DNA from 4 places in the Micromonospora sp. LOL_023 genome. Region 1 is predicted to be linked to each of the others. Evidence: riboswitches for the same ligand, from Rfam matches in the RefSeq annotation. Region 1 holds a riboswitch; each other region holds the start of a gene.

Region 1 (4,199 bases):
GGGTGCCGGGTCGCCGGTGCCGATCTGACCCAGCGGCACCTGCGCCAAGCCGAGGACCGCCTGGGCGGTGGCCCGGCGCCACTGGTCCAGTTCGGACTCGCCGATTCCGTCGGTGACGGCTGTGGCGAGCGAGTCCGGGGTATAGGCGATCGCGCCGACGTGTGCCGACGCCGCACCAGCGTTGGCGGTGGTGAGCTGTTGCGCGGCGACGAACCCGGCGGCCTGTCCGGCGGCGGTGTGCTCGCCGGCGGCGGCCAGTGCCTGCCCGGCCAGACCAGTGCTGTTGGTGTTGGGATAGTTGGTGAAGCCGGAGCCGTTGAAGGATCCGTCAGCCGCCTGCACCGACAGCAGCCACGATGTGGCCGCAGCCAGCGGCTCGGCGGTGCCGCTCGCTCCGGCGTCGGCGGCTGCCAGCAGAGCCTGCACCGCCATCGCCGTCGCGTCCACCTCCATGCTTTGCTCCGTCGCAGGGTCCGCCGAGCAGGCGTTGCCGGCCGCGCTGGGATACAGGCGGAACCCGCCGCCTGGGCACTGCTGCTTGACGAGAAAGTCGACCACCGGCTGCGGTACACCTCCGGAGCGGGCCAGTCCTATGACGGCCAGCGACTGACCGAACAGGTTCGACCCGGCGGTGGTGTCGAGATTGCGGTCGTACAGCCAACCCGTCCTGGTGCCGTGGTCGGTGCCGTAGATCAGGTCCAGTGTGCGCTGACGCCAGTCGTGTCCACCGAAATCGGTCGGATCGACACCGGCGGCGACGGCGGCCAGGAGCACCTTCGCCGTCGATCCGCCGGTGACGAAATCGCCCATCTCGGTCCGGATGGCGGCGTAGCCGTCGGCGTTGGCCGCGAGCGCCTCGGTGATGGCGGCGACAGCGGCCAGCTCGGTGCCGGTGGCCCGCAGCGCGAACAGCGCGTCGATCGTCAGTCCCCAGTCACTGCCGACGAAGCCCGGCAGACCACCGTCGACCAGTTGACCGGAAAGCCAGTGTGATCCGGCCTGCGCCGCTGCGGGAGTGGCGGCCAATCGCAGAGTCGGAGACCCGGCGGGACGGGCGAGAGTGACCCCAGCACTGGCGGCGACCACCGCGAGGGCGGCAAGCGCCGGCAGGACCCGACTGAGAAAGCCACGAACCATGGAGGGACCTTTCGGAGCGGTGACCGAAACCGCATCCGCCGGTCGCACGCGACCAAGGCCGATCCGGGCTCGATCCGTAGACCACGACGTGTTGAGCCGCTCACTCCACAGTCGGGCATTCCGGCTCGCGTACCGGTGCTCACAGGCACACCGGCGCGCATACGGCTGCGGGTCAGCGCCGGCCTCGCACCGGCTTCCCCCGCCTGGGAGCACATTCAGTTGTGACGAGCCGCTACCGAGTATGTCAGATCGGCAACCGCGGGCGTCCTCACCGGACGTCACGGGCGGCGGCCGATCGGATCGAATAGCGGATCTGCTCAGCGGTTGACAGCCACCGTGCCGAGTATGACCGGCGAAGCCACCGGCCCGATCAGGGCCGAGCCGTTGACGACCGAGAGGAGTCATGCCCACACTGTCCGCAGCAGTTCCGCACCTGTGCATCGATGGGGGAAGTCCGGTCGGAAGCCGGCGCTGGCCCGCAACGGTAGGCGGCGAACACCATGCCGCGAGCCCGAGTACCCGTCGACGTACCGCTGCTAAGGATGTCCCACCCGTCGTGGCCCACGGGTCGGAGCCACCCGGTCCACCCGGGTCGCATCGACGTATGGGCCGGAAAGGCGCCGCCCGATGGCCACCCACCGCCGTCACCGTCTCCGACTCGTCACCACCGGTGTACTCGCCGCTCTCGCGCTCACCGTGACCGCGGCCGCGCCGGCCGCAGCCACTCCACCTCAGACCCACAACCGCGTCGACGCCGCCGCTGGCTGGCTCGCCCGGCAGATGGTCGACGGAGAACGCTTCGAAGTCGTCTTCGGCGGCATCGCCTACCCCGATCAGGGCCTCACCATCGACGCGATCTTCACTTTCGCCGCAGCCAAGGAAGCCGACAGCTACGCGACCAACGCGATCACCTGGCTCGCCGAACCGGCGGTGATCACCGGCTACATCGGCGGCGGCACCGAGGCGTACGCCGGCGCCACCGCCAAGCTCGCGCTCGGCGTGCAGGTCCGTGGCCTCGACCCCACATCGTTCGGTGGCATCGATCTGCTCACCCGGCTCACCGGACTGATGACACCCTCCGGCCGCTTCTCCGACCAGTCCGCGTTCGGCGACTACAGCAACATGTTCAGCCAGTCGTTCGCCGTCATCGCCCTGGACCGGGCCGGCGGCGCGCCAGCGCAGGCCGTGTCCTTCCTGACCGCCAGCCAGTGCCCGGACGGCGGGTTCCCGCTCCAGTTCGCCCAGGCCACCTGCATCAGCGACGTCGACGCCACCGCGATGGCGATCCAGGCACTGGTCGCGGCCGGCGAATGGCACCAGGCCCAGACGGCCGCGCAGTGGCTGATCTCCGTACAGGCCACCGACGGCTCGTTCACCGCCGGCGGGGTCGCCAACGCCAACAGCACCGGCCTGGCCGCCCAGGCGCTGGTGGCGACCGGCCGGGTGCTGGCCTGGTGGCAGGCCCGTCAGTTCCTGCTGAACCTGCAGGTCGGCTGCACCGGTGCCATCGCCGACCGGGGCGCGATCGCCTACACCACCACCGGATTCGACCCCGCCACCGCACCCCGCGCCACCGCGCAGGCCGTACCCGGCCTGGCCGCAGCCAGCCTGGTCACCCTGTCTGCCAACGGCTCCCGACCGGACGCGCCGACCCTGGCCTGCGCCTAGCCGTTCAGTCCCGCGTAGCTAGCCCACGGAGGAATCATGGCAACATCGATCCGCCGCCGACTGGCGGCACTCGCCGCGATCGTCGTGCTGGCAGCAGGACTGGTCGCGGTCGACCCGCTGACCCGCCCGGCGCACGCCGCCGCCTGTGCACCCGGCACCGGCGTCACCGTCGTCGTCGACTTCACCGCCTTCGGACTCGGCGTACAGACCAACTGCTATCCCGGCGACCCGCCGACTGGCCTCGCAGCCCTGCAGGGCGCCGGTTTCACCCCCACCGGCACCCTGCGTTGGGGACTCGCCTTCATCTGCCGCATCGACGGCCTGCCGACGCCTGCGGCTGAGCCCTGCGTCAACACCCCACCGGCCAGCGCCTACTGGTCGTACTGGCATTCGACGCCCGGCGGCACCTGGACCTACAGCACCCTCGGCGCCAGCAGCTACAACCCGGCTATCGGCACGGTCGAGGGCTGGCGATTCGGATCCGGCCAGGCACCCTCCATCACCCCACCCTGATCGCTCGGCGCGGCGACCATCTGGACCGGCCAGGCCTGCTGGATGTCAGGCCTGGCCGGCCGCACTATCCATCGTGGCACTTTCTGATTGGTCAGCCTGAGTCTGACCGGCTCGGTCGACGCTGGGCGGCGCGCAGTTGGCGCAGACTCCGGACAGCGCAACGTGATGGGCGTCAAGTCGAACGGCCAGCCGTCGATCAGCCATGATCACGCACCGCGTCGGTGAGCTGCTGAGTGCAGGAAGCCGTACGTCCGCGTGCTGGGCCGGTGAAGATGATGTCGTCGTTCGGGTCGGGTCGCTGGTTCCACCAGTCGATTGTTACCGTGTCGTCGTCGGTGCTGATGGTGCGCCAGCAGCGAACCTTCGGGCCGTTACGCAGGTAGCCGAAGTCCAGGTAGTGGTCGCCGTACCACTGCTCGGCGGTGAAATCTGCACCGACATCGTTGTCTCGGGTGGTCCAGGTCGTGGCGTCCGCTGCGATGAAGGGCAGCAGATCGGCGGGCACCGGTTCCAGAATCGTAGGGAGTAGCTGCAGCAGGTCTTCCCACAGCCGTACGACGTAGTAGTCGGCGTACGGTGGATCGTCGTGGCCGTCTGCTTGCCGGCGGCGCACCGTCTCGGCGGAGTAGCGCAGCAGTTGATGTCCGTTGAGGTCGAGCCAGTACCAGCCTTCGGTGAGTCCGAACCAGTGCAGCGTCTGTTTGTCCCGACCCCGGGGGTGTACCTGGTCCAGCGGGCGTAGCTGGAACTGGAAGCGGATTGCCGGTGGTGTTCGGCGTACCGGGTGCTGGTCAGCCACGATGGTTGCCGCTGGTGCCTTCGTCGGCCGTGGGGCTGACATGTTGGGCGAATGCCGCGTGGACCGGTGTTCCGGGCAGGTT
Region 2 (4,199 bases), on a different contig from region 1:
GCACCGCGGCGGTGACTTCGCCGGCGGCCGCCGGCTGCCAGCCGTGTTCCTCCATCGCCGCCACCAGTTCCCGGGCGGTGGCCTCGGCGGCGTCGGTGCCGTCGCGGTCGGAGCCGGACTCGTCCAGACCGAGTGCCTCGCGCAGTCCGGGCAGCGCGGCCACCTGCCCACCCCACATCTGCCGGGCCCGCAACATGGCCAGCACCAGGTTGACCCGGGCCTCGCCGACCGGGGCGGCGCCGAGTACGTGCAGCCCGTCGCGGATCTGCACGTCCTTGACCTCGCAGAGCCAGCCGTCGACGTGCAGCAGGAAGTCGTCGAACTCGGCGTCGTGCGGCCGGTCGTCCAGGCCGAGGTCGTGATCGAGCCGGGCGGCCTGGATCAGCGTCCAGATCTGCGCCCGGATCGCCGGTAGCTTCGCCGGGTCCAAGGCGGCGATGTTGGCGTGCTCGTCGAGCAGTTGTTCCAGCCGGGCGATGTCGCCGTAGCTTTCGGCGCGGGCCATCGGCGGGACGAGATGATCGATCAGGGTGGCGTGCGCCCGCCGCTTGGCCTGGGTGCCCTCACCCGGATCGTTGACCAGGAACGGGTAGATCAGCGGTAGGTCGCCCAGGGCCGCGTCCGGACCGCAGCCGGCGCTGAGCCCGACCGTCTTGCCGGGCAGCCACTCCAGGTTGCCGTGCTTGCCGACGTGCACCACGGCGTGTGCGCCGAAGCCGTGCTCCAACCAGCGGTAGGCGGCCAGGTAGTGGTGGCTCGGCGGCAGGTCCGGGTCGTGGTAGATGGCCACCGGGTTGGCGCCGAACCCACGTGGCGGCTGTACCAGCAGCACGATGTTGCCAGCGGGCAGCGCGGCCAACACGATCTCGCCGTCGCCGGAGCCGGAGTGGTCGACGTACAGCTCGCCCGGTGGCGGACCCCAGTGCTGCTCGACCCGCTCACGCAGGTCGGCCGGTAACCGCGCGTACCAGCGGAGGTAGTCCGCGGCCGGGATACGTACCGGATTGCCGGCCAGTTGCTCCTCGGTGAGCCAGTCCGGGTCCTGCCCGCCGGCGGCGATCAGCGCGTGCATCAGCGCGTCGCCGTCGTCGCGGGCCAGCCCGGGCAGCGCGTCGGGTCCGTCGGCCGGCCCGACGTCGTAGCCGGCGTCGCGCAACGTGCGCAGCAACGCGAGCACGCTGGCCGGGGTGTCCAGGCCGACCGCGTTGCCGATCCGGGCATGCTTCGTCGGGTATGCCGACAGCAGCACCGCGATCCGTTTGTCGCCCGGTGCGATGTGGCGCAGCGCGGCGTGGCGCACCGCGATGCCGGCGACCCGGGCGGACCGTTCCGGGTCGGCGACGTACACCGACAACCCGTCGGCGTCGATCTCCTTGAAGGAGAACGGCACGGTGATCAGCCGGCCGTCGAACTCGGGGATGGCGACCTGGGAAGCCGCATCCAATGGGGACAGTCCGTCGTCGGTGTCAGCCCACGTCTGCCGGGAGCTGGTCAGGCAGAGTCCCTGCAGAATCGGCACGTCCAGTTCGGTGAGCGCGCCGACGTCCCACGCGTCGTCGTCGCCCCCGGCGGAGGCGGTCGCCGGCCGGGTACCGCCGGCGGCGAGCACCGTGACCACCAGGGCATCGGCCTGGCGCAGAGCGGCCAGTAGCCGTGGGTCGGGCGAGCGTAGCGAGGCACAGTAGATCGGCAGCGATCGGCCACCAGCGGCCTCGATCGCATCGCACAGCGTGTGTACGAAGCCGGTGTTGCCGGCCAGGTGGTGTGCCCGGTAGTAGAGCACTGCCACGGTCGGACAGTCCGTCGGTTCCGTCGCCGGGCGGCTGAGCACACCCCACTCCGGTGCCGGCTCGGGCGCGGTGAAGCCGTGCCCGGTGAGCAGCACCGTGTCGGACAGGAAGTGGTGCAGTTGCGTCAGGTTGGCCGGCCCGCCGTGGGCCAGGTAGGCGTGCGCCTGGGCGGCCACCCCGGCCGGCACGGTGGACAGCTCCATCAGCGCCGCGTCCGGTGCCTGCTCTCCGCTGAGTACGACGACCGGCCGTGGGCCGGACAGCAGCGCGTCGAGTCCGTCCGGCCAGGCCCGTCGGCCGCCGAGAAGCCGGACCACTACGAGTTCGACGTCGGGCAGCAGCTGCGGAAGGTCGTCGACCGACAGCCGGGCCGGGTTCGCCAGGTGCCAGTCGGCGCCGCTGGCCCGTCCACTCAACAGATCAGTGTCTGAGGTGGATAAAAGCAGCATCATGGGATGCCTGGTCCTCCCTCGGGGTCCGCGCCCCGGGTCGTCGGTCGCGGCGACCGGAGTCTCCTGGCTCCCGGATCGACGCTCGCCCCGGCCTTCCCGCCCCGTGGATCGGGGCCGTGGCCTTCGGTGGGGTCTGCTCCCCGGTGACAGTGGCGGGACCGCGCCGGAATCACACCGGCTTCCTCCACGTGCCGCCGCAGCTGGCTACCGACAACTGTCACGACTGACAGACGTTTCGTCAAGGTGTGATGAAATCGCCGCGACCACGTCGTCTCCTGGGGGCAGCCCGTAGTATCCGCCGCGTGCCAGCCTCGCCGTCGCCGCCCGTCCGGGGCGGCCCCGACGCCTGTCCCGGCGCGTTGCAGCTGCATCAGGCCGCCGACGGACACCTTGCCCGGATCCGCTGCCCGGGCGGACTGCTCACCGCCGGCCAGCTGACCGCCCTGGCCGCCGCCGCCCGCGAGCTCGGCGATGGGCGATTGGAGCTGACCAGCCGGGCGAACGTACAGCTACGCGGGGTCGACGTCGACGCCGCCGAGGCGCTCGCCGGCCGGTTGAGCGCCGCCGGTCTGCTGCCCACGCCGGGTCACGACCGGGTCCGCAACATCCTCGGCTCCCCCCTTGCCGGGGTGGACAACGTGCCGGACTGGAACGTCGCGGCGCAGGTCCGGGCGCTAGATGCGGCGATCTGCGCCCAGCCGCAGCTGACCCGGCTGTCCGGGCGTTTCCTGTTCGCTGTGGACGACGGGCGCGGCGACACCATCTCGGCGCGTCCCGACGTGGGCCTGCTGCCCGGCACGGACGGATTGGTCGTCGTCGCGCTCGCCGGCGTCGACCACGGACTGCGCACCGGCCACTCCGACGCGGTACGGGTGGCCGTCGCGGTCGCCCGAGGCTTCGTCGCCGACCAGCGGGCCGTGGACGGCACCATCTGGCGGGTCGGTGACCTGACCGCCGCCGAGGTGGCCCGGATCATCGCGCGGGTCGCCACCGAGCCGGGGGTCCACCAGGTGCCGACGGCGCACCGGCGGCCGCTGCCACGGCACATACCCGAACCGTCGGTGGGCGTCCTGCGTCGCCCCGACGGCGACCACGCTCTGGTCCTGGCCGTCCCGTTGGGACGGCTCACCGCCGGGCAGGCAGACCTGCTCGCCGCCGCCTCGCCGCAGCTACGGATCACCCCGTGGCGGGCGGTGGTGCTGCCCACCGTCATCGACGCGCCGGACTGGGCGGGTCGGCTGCGCACCGCAGGACTCGTCACCGACCCCGGATCACCCTGGCTCGGCGTCACCGCCTGCGCCGGCCGGCCCGGGTGTCTCCGATCCCGGGCCGATGTCCGGGCCGACGCGACAGCGGCGCACGGCGACCGGTCGGACCCGGCCGGGGTCGGCCTGCCGGTGCACTGGATCGGCTGTGAACGTGGCTGCGGTACCCCGACCGGCCGGGTCGTGCGGGTGCTCGCCACCGGCGACGGCTACCAGGTGGACGCCACCGGCCGGTCCGCCGTCCACGTTCTACCAGGCGCGGCGTTGGCCGCCGCCGTCCGCACCGCACGTGAGGAGCCGTGATGGAACACGTCCGCGACGGGGCCGAGATCTACCGGCAGTCGTTCGCCACCATCCGAGCCGAGACCGACCTGAGCCGGTTCACCGCCGAACAGGCCCGGGTCGCTGTCCGGATGATCCATTCCTGTGGCATGGTCGACCTCGTCGAGGATCTGATCTTCTCGCCCCAGGTCGTCGCCGCGGCCCGGTCCGCGTTGCGGGCCGGGGCACCGGTGCTCTGCGACGCCACCATGGTCGCGGCCGGCATCACCCGCCTACGGCTGCCCGCCGACAACCCGGTGCTGTGCACGTTGACCGATCCCGGGGTGCCGGAGCTGGCAGCCCGGCTGGGCACCACCCGCAGCGCCGCTGCCGTGGACCTGTGGGGCGACCGACTCGACGGCGCGGTCGTC
Region 3 (4,199 bases), on a different contig from region 1:
GATCCGGCAGCCGGCGACGACACCGGTGCGTCAGCCGGCGACGGGTCCGGTGGGGGCGACGGGTCCGGTGGCGACGGCGGACCAGGGTCGGGGTCGGGGTCGTCGCCGCCCTCGTCGCGCAGCACCTCGTCGAGGCGTTGTTCGTCCGTCCCGGGCGGATCGAGGGGATCCCGACGGCGGCGGTGCGGCAGCGCCAGCCGCGCGGCGTCGCGTACCTCGGCAGCGGTCACGGCGGCGAGTCCACGCCAGGCGGCCAACGCGATGGATGCCCGGGCCATCACGATGTCCGCGCGCAACCCGTCCACCTGGTACGCCAGACAGATCCGGGCAATCCGGTTGATCTCGGCGTCGGGCAAGGTGACCTGCGGCAACGCCGCCCGCGCACTACGTACCCGGTGCGCCAACCGGTCGTCGGCCGCCCGCCAGGTCGCCGCGAACGCCGCCGGGTCGGCCTCGTACGCCAGCCGCCGACGCACCACCTCGGCCCGGTCACTCACCTGCGTCGGCGCGGTCACCGACACGACCAGCCCGAAGCGGTCCAACAGTTGCGGCCGCGGCTCCCCTTCCTCCGGGTTCATCGTGCCGACCAGCAGGAACCGGGCCGCGTGGTTGACCGACACCCCGTCGCGCTCGACGTGCGCCCGCCCCATCGCCGCGGCGTCCAGCAGCAGATCCACCAGATGGTCCGGCAGCAGGTTGACCTCGTCGACGTAGAGCAGACCCCGGTGGGCGGCGGCGAGCAACCCCGGCTCGTACGCCTTGACCCCGGCGCTGAGCACCCGCTGGATGTCCAAGGTGCCGACCACCCGGTCCTCGGTGGCCCCGACCGGCAACTCGACCAGGGTGGCCGGGTGCCGACGTCCGGCCGCCGGCGCGGTGTGCGGCCCGTCTGGGCAGCCCGGATCGGGTGCGGCCGGGTCGCAGGCGAACCGGCAGCCGACCACCTTGTCGACCTCGGGCAGCAGCCCGGCCAGCGCCCGGACGATCGTCGACTTGGCGGTGCCCTTCTCGCCACGGATCAGCACCCCGCCGATGCCGGGATGCACCGCCGCGAGCAGCAGGGCCTGCCGCAGGTCGGGCAGGCCGACCACGGCGGTGAACGGATACGGCCTCATCGGGCGTGCCGACAGCGGTGCATGGTGAATCCCTCCCGCGGGTATCCACGCCCGCGTGCCGGTGAACCTGTGAGCGGCCGGAGTCTCCTGGCTGCCGGATCGTCGCCACGTCCCAGCCTTCCCGCCGCGTCGCGACGGTGGCTGTCTCAAGGGGACGTGCCTCCCCGGTCACAGTGGCGGGACCGCCCCGGATTCGCACCGGGTTCCTCCGCGCACCGCTCGTACCGGCCATGCTCCCCCACCGGCGCCTCGACCGTCAATGTGGCGCCGGTCCCGCTGCTGGTCCCGGCGGTGGCCATTGTCCGGCCCGGTGATTCGGCGGTACGCTGCGGACGCCACGGTGCTCGGGAAGCCGGTGTAATTCCGGCGTGGTCCTCGCCACTGTGACCGGGGAGTGTCCGTTCCACCACGCCACTGGGCCGCCACACGGCGGCTTGGGAAGGCGGGACGATCGCGACGATCCGGGAGCCAGGAGACCGGCCGTGGCACGCACCGCATCGCCACGAGGCATGGACGAGAGGATTCCCTGGCATGTCTGCATCTTCGGTCGGCGGCGACGCCGCCAGCACCACCCCCACCATCCGCGTACCGCTGGCCGGCTGGCTGCTCGCCGCGGTGGCGGCGGTCGTCATCTACCTGGTCGCACAGGACAACGGACTCGTCCTGGCAGGTGCCGCCGAGTTCGTGCACGAGTTCACTCACGACGGCCGGCACGCGCTCGGCGTACCGTGCCACTGAGCACGGCGGCGACGATGCGCACCCTTTCGTTCGGCACCGTGCTGCGCCGTGGCCTGGCGGCCGGGCTGGCCGCCGGGGTGGCCGGCTCGGTGGCGGCCCTGCTGATCGTCGAGCCGCAGATCGAATCGGCGCTGGTCGTCGAGGAGAGCCGGGCGGCCGGCGGGGCCAGCGGGCACAGTCACGACGGCGAGTTGGTCAGCCGCGTCATGCAGGTCTTCGGTGGGCTGGTCGCGACGGTCGCGGTCGCACTGTGCCTGGCGTCGATCGTCGCGGTGGTCTTCGCCTCGACCCGGCACCTGCTGCCCGGCCGCGACGACTTCCGCCGGGCCGGTCTGCTCGCCGGACTCGGCTTCGTCGTGGTGGCGTTGCTGCCGGCGATCCGGTTCCCCGCCAACCCGCCGGGTGTCGGCGACCCGGCAACGGTCAACCAACGGACCGGGCAGTACCTGTCGTTCATCATCGCGGCGGCGGCACTCAGCTGGCTGGCGGTGCTGGTGCACCGTCGGCTGGCCGGTTGGTCCCGGCCGGAGCCGCTGCGGGCGGTGGTCGCGACGGCCGTCGCGATCATCGGGTACGCCCTGCTACTGGCCCTGTGGCCGGCGACGGCCGTCGAGGTGCCGGCGGACATCCCGGCGGTGCTGCTGTGGGAGTTCCGACTGGCCTCACTGGCCCAGCTGGCGACGATGTGGACGGTCCTCGGCGTGGTGTTCGGCCTACTGCTCACCCCGGCGAAGGTCGCCGGTCGACGGCCCGTACTCGCCGACACGGCGTGACCGCCGGCGCCACCGCGCCGGAGCCGGCTCTCGGGCAGACCGCCCGGGTGACGGTGTGCCGGGGCTGCTGCTGCGGCACCGTACGCAAGCATCCCGACATCGACCATGACCGGCAGCTCGCGCTGCTGCGTTCTGCGGTCCCGGTGCAGGTGGCCGACTGTCTGAACGCCTGCGAGCGGTCCAACGTGGTCGTGGTGCAGCCGACACCGCTGGCCCGGCGGCTCGGTGCCCGGCCGGTGTGGTTGGGCGACATCCTCGACGACGCGACCCTGTCAGCGGTCGCCGAGTGGGCCACCGCCGGCGGTCCGGGCCACCGGGCCTTGCCGGGCCGGCTCGGGCCGCACCGGTTTCCCGCGCCGCGCTGGAAGTAGCCTCCGGCCAGCCACAGGGCTGGGCACTTGGGGCCCTCGCGCGCCGCCGGTGCCGAAAATCATCCGGAAGGTGCCGGTCAGGCGAAGTTCACCCCCGGGATCGGTCCGTCCCACTACGACAGCCGCCGAGGAGCTTCGGCTGAGCTTGCGCACAGTGGCGTACCCAATGCGCACCCGGCGCGGAAGCCCGGTTCCAGCTGGCAATCCTGCTCGGCGCGACCGGCACCTCACCGCCGCCGTGGCAAAGCGCCACCGCCCTGAACCACCCGAACGAGGAGGACGCCAAACTCGCCCAGGTCAGCACGACAACTGGGCCCGTCGTGCCCCACACCCCGTGGCTCTACCCGTCATGCGCGACAGCCCACCTGAACAACGTCGACACGGACCCGCACCTCGGGTTGATACTCGCAGGTGCAGCGTCGTCGTGCGCAGGCTACGACGAAGGGTATCGGTTCGGCGTCGTGGGATACCGCGCCGCCGGAGAACCCGTGTACGTACTCAACTCTCATTTGAAGCCGTATCAGCGTGACGGACCGGCGCAGATCCGCGTACGCGTCAGGCCGGCGGTCGCCGGCAGCGCCGTCTGTATCATCAGGACCCTCAGCGAACGGATGGCCAGTTTCCTGATGGTCGTCACCGCTGACGGGGTGATCTCTGCGGAAGAGATCCCGGTAGACGATCCACGCGTGTCCAGGAACGCTCGGCACAGCCTCGAGCAGCCGGAGGGCGGCAGCCCGACCTGCGGCAATTGTGTCAGTATCACGATCTGAACGCCGGGACCGCCCGCCCCCCTCGACGGGAGGCGAACCGGTCCCTTGTCAGCGGCACCGCAGCCGGGTGTCCTTGCCGGCTCACTGGTCCGGCACCGCGTCGGCACCGTAGTAGGAGGTTCGCATGATCTCCTGCATGTCGTCGAGCATCGGCATCCGTGGGTTGGCCGGCGCGCACTGGTCCTCGTACGCGTTCATCGCCTGTTGCGGCAGGCTGGCCAGGAACGACACCTCGTCGACCCCGACGGCCTGGAACGACGGCTCGATGCCGACGGCGTCACGCAGCCGTTCGACGGCTGCGGCGTACGACTCGACGCCCTGCTCGGGGGTGGCCGCCGGCAGGCCGAGCAGCTGGGCAATCTCCTGGAAGCGTTCCGGCGCCCGGTAGTGCTCGTACTTCGGCCAGCCGGACAGCTTGCCCGGCCGGGCCCC
Region 4 (4,199 bases), on a different contig from region 1:
CCCGCGTGCCTTGAGCTGCCCGACCAGGGCGGCGTTGACCTGGAGGAACTCCCCGGACAGGGTCTCGCGCTTGAACAGGTTCGACACCTGCGGCTCGATGCATTCGTAGCAGCCGGCGATCGACGCGATCGTCGCGGTCGGCGCGATCGCCACCAGCAGCGAGTTGCGCAGCCCGTGCGCGGCGACCCGCTGCCGCAGCGCCGTCCAACGGTCGGTCTGGGTCGGTTCGGTGCCCCACAGGTCGGGGTGCAGGTGCCCGCGCGCCGCCCGGGTCTGCGGGTACGCCGGGTGCGGTCCGTATCGCTGCGCCAGTCCGGCGGAGGTCTCCAACGCGGTCAGGTAGATCTCCTCGGCGATCCGGGTGGACAGTTCCCGCGCCGGCGCCGAGTCGAACGGCAGGCCGAGCGCGAAGAAGACGTCCTGCAGGCCCATCATGCCCAGGCCGACCGGGCGCCAGCGTGGGTTCGACGCGCCGGCCTCGGTGCTCGGGTAGTAGTTGATGTCGATCACCCGGTCGAGGAAGACCACCGCGGTATGGACGGTGTCGCGCAGCCGCGCCCAGTCGATCTCGCCTGCCGCGCCGCCCTCCCCGGTCGCGGCCGGGGTCAGGTGCGCGCCGAGGTTGATCGAGCCGAGGTTGCAGACCGCCGTCTCGGCGTCCGAGGAGACCTCGACGATCTCGGTGCACAGGTTGGACAGGTGCACGACGTTGCCGGGTTCGCCGGTCTGGTTGCACAGCAGGTTCGACCGGTCCTTGAAGGTGATCCAGCCGTTGCCGGTCTGCGCCAGGGTGCGCATCATCCGCCCGTACAGGTCGCGGGCCTTGATCTGGCGTACGGCGAGCCCGGCAGCCTCGGCGGCCCGGTACGCGGTGTCGAACTCGGCGCCGTACAGATCGGGCAGCTGTGGGACGTCGGCCGGGTTGAACAGCGACCACGTGGCGTCGGCGTCGACCCGGCGCATGAACTCGTCGCAGATCCAGTTGGCCAGGTTGAGGTTGTGGGTGCGCCGGGCGTCCTCGCCGGTGTTGTCGCGCAGTTCCAGGAACTCCTCGATGTCGGCGTGCCACGGCTCCAGGTAGACGCAGGCCGCGCCCCTGCGTCGGCCGCCCTGGTTGACGGCGGCCACCGAGGCGTCGAGCGTCCGTAGCCACGGCACGATCCCGTTGGACAGCCCGTTGGTGCCCTTGATCAGCGCACCCCGCGAGCGGACCCGCGACCAGGATATGCCGATCCCGCCGGCGTACTTGGACAGCTTCGCCACCTGCGCGTACCGGTCGTAGATCGAGTCCAGCTCGTCGCGGGGCGAGTCGACCAGGAAGCACGACGACAACTGGGTGTGCCGGGTGCCGGAGTTGAACAGGGTCGGTGAGCTCGGCAGGTACGCCAGTGACGACATCAACCGGTAGAAGCCGATCGCCTCGGCGGGGGTGCGGGACAGTCCGCAGGCGACCCGCAGCAGCCAGTACTGCGGGGTCTCCACCACCTGCCGGGTGGCGGGATGACGCAGCAGGTAGCGGTCGTAGACGGTCCGCAGCCCGAAGTACTCGAACCGGCGGTCGGCGGCCGGGGCGGTGGCGGCGTCGAGGTCGGCGGTGTGGTCGGCGACGAACCGGGCCGTCTCGTCACCGACGAGGCCGTGGGTGTGTCCGAGCCGGATCGCCTGGCTGAACGAGCCGATGCCCTGCCGGCAGACCTCGGTGCCGATCTCGTCGGCGAGCAGCCGGGCGGCCAGTCGGGAGTACTGCGGGTCCTCGCCGATCAGGTCGGCCGCGGTCTGGATCAGCAGCCGGGTCAACTCGGCGGTGGTGATGCCGTCGTAGAGACCACTGAGCGTCCTGGCAGCGACCCGCCCCGGGTCGACGTCGGCGAGCCCGTCGGCGTGCTGCCGTACCGCGTCGCGCAGCCGGTCGGGGTCGACCGGCGTGGCGGTCCCCGATCGGTCGCGGATTCGGGTCGGCCGCTTGCCGGGCGTGGCCGCCGGTGCGGTAGCGGCGGGATGTGTGACGACGGTCACCTGTGGTGCCTCCTGGCATCGCCTCGTGGGAGGCCGAGCGGGCAGGCAGACAGGCGCGAACGCGCGATGGCCAACGCGTCGCAGCCGTCGGCCGTCCCGCGCGGCGATCGGACCACCGGGTACGCGTTCGGCGTATCCGGCACAACGGCAGGTCTTCGGACTTGTGGGCCGGACCGGACATGCCAGTCACCTACTGGCCGTCACTTCCCAGGCCGGGGTGGCCCAGTGTGCTCGACGGCGGTCGTTCCCACTCACCGCTGCGGGGCAGTCCCGGATTCGCACCGGGTTCCCTGTTGCCTCGGCCGGGCTGGCTGCCCGGCCGAACCAGTTGCGTCCGGGACTATATCTGGTGGGTGGCTTCGCGGTGGGTACCTACATGTCGTGTCGTGGTGTCACGTATTTCACTCAGCAGATCGAGTTGTCGCCGACTGCTTGACGATATATCGTCAACGTATCAATGATCCTGCAGTGGAGGTTTACATGAGACGCGAGAGAGCACGCGGTGGCCCGGGGGCCTTTCTGCGCGGCGCCGGATTCCCACCCTTCGGGCCCGGCTTCGGCGGACCCGGTGGACCGGGCGGGCCATTCGGACCCGGCGGTCCATTCGGCGGCCGGGGGGCGGGCGGCGGCCGTGGTGGCGGTCGGGGGCGGCGGCGACCCAACGTGCGGGCCGCGGTGCTGGCCCTGCTCGTCGACAGGCCGATGCACGGCTACGAGATGATCCAGGAGTTGGACTCCCGCACCGGGGGCGCCTGGCGCCCCAGCCCCGGCTCCATCTACCCCACCCTGCAACTACTCGAGGACGAAGGTCAGATCGTCGGCGCCGCCGAAGGCGCCGGCGGCGGGCGCAAGCGTTACGCGCTCACCGACGCCGGTCGACCCGAGGCCGAGCAGGCGGCGCAGGCCGCTCCGTGGACCGAGCTCGCCCCGGAGACCGTCGACAGCTGGCACGATGTACGCGAGTCCGGGATGCAGACGATGCAGGTGCTGCGGCACGTACTGATGAACGGCAACGCGGAGCAGCGCGAGCGGGCGGTCCGGGTGCTCGACGAGACCCGCCGCAAGCTCTACGGCATCCTCGCCGAAACCGACGAGGCTGGCCCGGACCAGACCCAAGACAGTTGAGGTGACGGTGTCGATCCGGCCGTCCGCCGATCGTCGTTACCGCAGATGGCGACGTACGCCTCAGCGAGGAGAACCATGAAGTACATGCTGCTGTTCGTCAGCGCGCCCACCGACGCCCCCGAGCCGACCGTGCCGCAGTGCACGGTCGAGGACTGGATGGCCTATGACAAGGAGATGAAGGACGCCGGGATCTGGGTCAGCGGCAACGCCCTGGCCGACCTGACCACCTGCACGTCGGTGAAGGTCGACGCCGACGGGCAACGGATCGTCACCGACGGGCCGTTCGCCGAAGCACGCGAGGTGCTCGGCGGGTACGACATCATCGACGTGCCGGACCTCGACGTCGCCCTGGACTGGGCGGCCCGCTCACCCGGCGCCCGCGACGGCGGATCCGTGCAGGTGCGGCCGGTCGCCGACTTCGGGATGTGAGCGCGGATGGTCACCGACGGGCGGCGGGAGCACCACGGCGACGAGCAAGCCGTCGCCGTGGTGCGGACCTCGGTGGAGGCCGTGTTCCGGGAGGAGCACGGCCGGCTGCTCGCTACCCTGGTACGCCGCTTCGGTGACCTGCACCTGGCCGAGGAGGTCGCCGCCGAGGCCGTCGAGGCGGCTCTGAGGCACTGGCCCGTCTCCGGCGTACCGACCCGACCCGGCGCCTGGCTGCTGACCACCGCCCGGCGCCGGGCGGTCGACCGGATCCGGCGCGACCACAACCTGGCACTGCGGCTGGCCGTTCTGCAGGCCGAGGCGGACCGGGCTGATCCGGCGCCGTCGGCCGACGGCGACCAGGAGTTGCCAGACGACCGACTGGCGCTCTTCTTCACCTGCGCCCACCCGGCGCTGACCGCGCAGGACCGGGTGGCGCTGACCCTGCGCTGCCTGGCCGGGCTGACCACCGCCGAGGTGGCCCGGGCCTTCCTGGTGCCGGAGGCGACCATGGCCCAGCGGATCGTCCGGACGAAACGGAAGATCCGCGACGCCCGTATCCCGTTCCGGGTTCCCGGCATCGACGAGCTGCAGCAGCGCCTTCCCGGCGTCCTGCAGGCGGTGTACTCGAT

The links. A riboswitch is a leader RNA that binds a small molecule or an ion and turns the genes downstream of it on or off. The one in region 1 is predicted to bind cobalamin.
Region 2: linked by a shared signal. The riboswitch ahead of cobN (cobaltochelatase subunit CobN) and the one ahead of ACFHVL_RS12100 (prenyltransferase/squalene oxidase repeat-containing protein) in region 1 are both predicted to bind cobalamin.
Region 3: linked by a shared signal. The riboswitch ahead of ACFHVL_RS08935 (CbtB domain-containing protein) and the one ahead of ACFHVL_RS12100 (prenyltransferase/squalene oxidase repeat-containing protein) in region 1 are both predicted to bind cobalamin.
Region 4: linked by a shared signal. The riboswitch ahead of ACFHVL_RS08030 (ribonucleoside-diphosphate reductase subunit alpha) and the one ahead of ACFHVL_RS12100 (prenyltransferase/squalene oxidase repeat-containing protein) in region 1 are both predicted to bind cobalamin.

Annotation. Positions count from the first base shown of each region.
Region 1 covers NZ_JBHMIM010000018.1:4,600-8,798, reverse strand. The annotation lists gene ACFHVL_RS12105 (LPXTG cell wall anchor domain-containing protein) at 1-1,137, opposite strand, end outside; cobalamin riboswitch at 1,230-1,385, opposite strand; cobalamin riboswitch at 1,537-1,679, shown strand; gene ACFHVL_RS12100 (prenyltransferase/squalene oxidase repeat-containing protein) at 1,765-2,805, shown strand; gene ACFHVL_RS12095 (hypothetical protein) at 2,842-3,318, shown strand; gene ACFHVL_RS12090 (DUF5984 family protein) at 3,515-4,117, opposite strand; gene ACFHVL_RS12085 (hypothetical protein) at 4,110-4,199, opposite strand, start outside.
Region 2 covers NZ_JBHMIM010000012.1:46,473-50,671, reverse strand. The annotation lists gene cobN (cobaltochelatase subunit CobN) at 1-2,242, opposite strand, end outside; cobalamin riboswitch at 2,299-2,427, opposite strand; gene cobG (precorrin-3B synthase) at 2,545-3,810, shown strand; gene ACFHVL_RS08845 (precorrin-8X methylmutase) at 3,807-4,199, shown strand, end outside.
Region 3 covers NZ_JBHMIM010000012.1:66,711-70,909, forward strand. The annotation lists gene ACFHVL_RS08930 (VWA domain-containing protein) at 1-1,115, opposite strand, end outside; cobalamin riboswitch at 1,196-1,324, opposite strand; cobalamin riboswitch at 1,437-1,615, shown strand; gene ACFHVL_RS08935 (CbtB domain-containing protein) at 1,647-1,853, shown strand; gene ACFHVL_RS08940 (CbtA family protein) at 1,868-2,626, shown strand; gene ACFHVL_RS08945 (hypothetical protein) at 2,674-2,997, shown strand; gene ACFHVL_RS08950 (hypothetical protein) at 3,486-3,767, shown strand; gene adhE (bifunctional acetaldehyde-CoA/alcohol dehydrogenase) at 3,849-4,199, opposite strand, start outside.
Region 4 covers NZ_JBHMIM010000010.1:116,269-120,467, reverse strand. The annotation lists gene ACFHVL_RS08030 (ribonucleoside-diphosphate reductase subunit alpha) at 1-2,016, opposite strand, end outside; cobalamin riboswitch at 2,145-2,360, opposite strand; gene ACFHVL_RS08025 (PadR family transcriptional regulator) at 2,497-3,141, shown strand; gene ACFHVL_RS08020 (YciI family protein) at 3,217-3,570, shown strand; gene ACFHVL_RS08015 (RNA polymerase sigma factor) at 3,577-4,199, shown strand, end outside.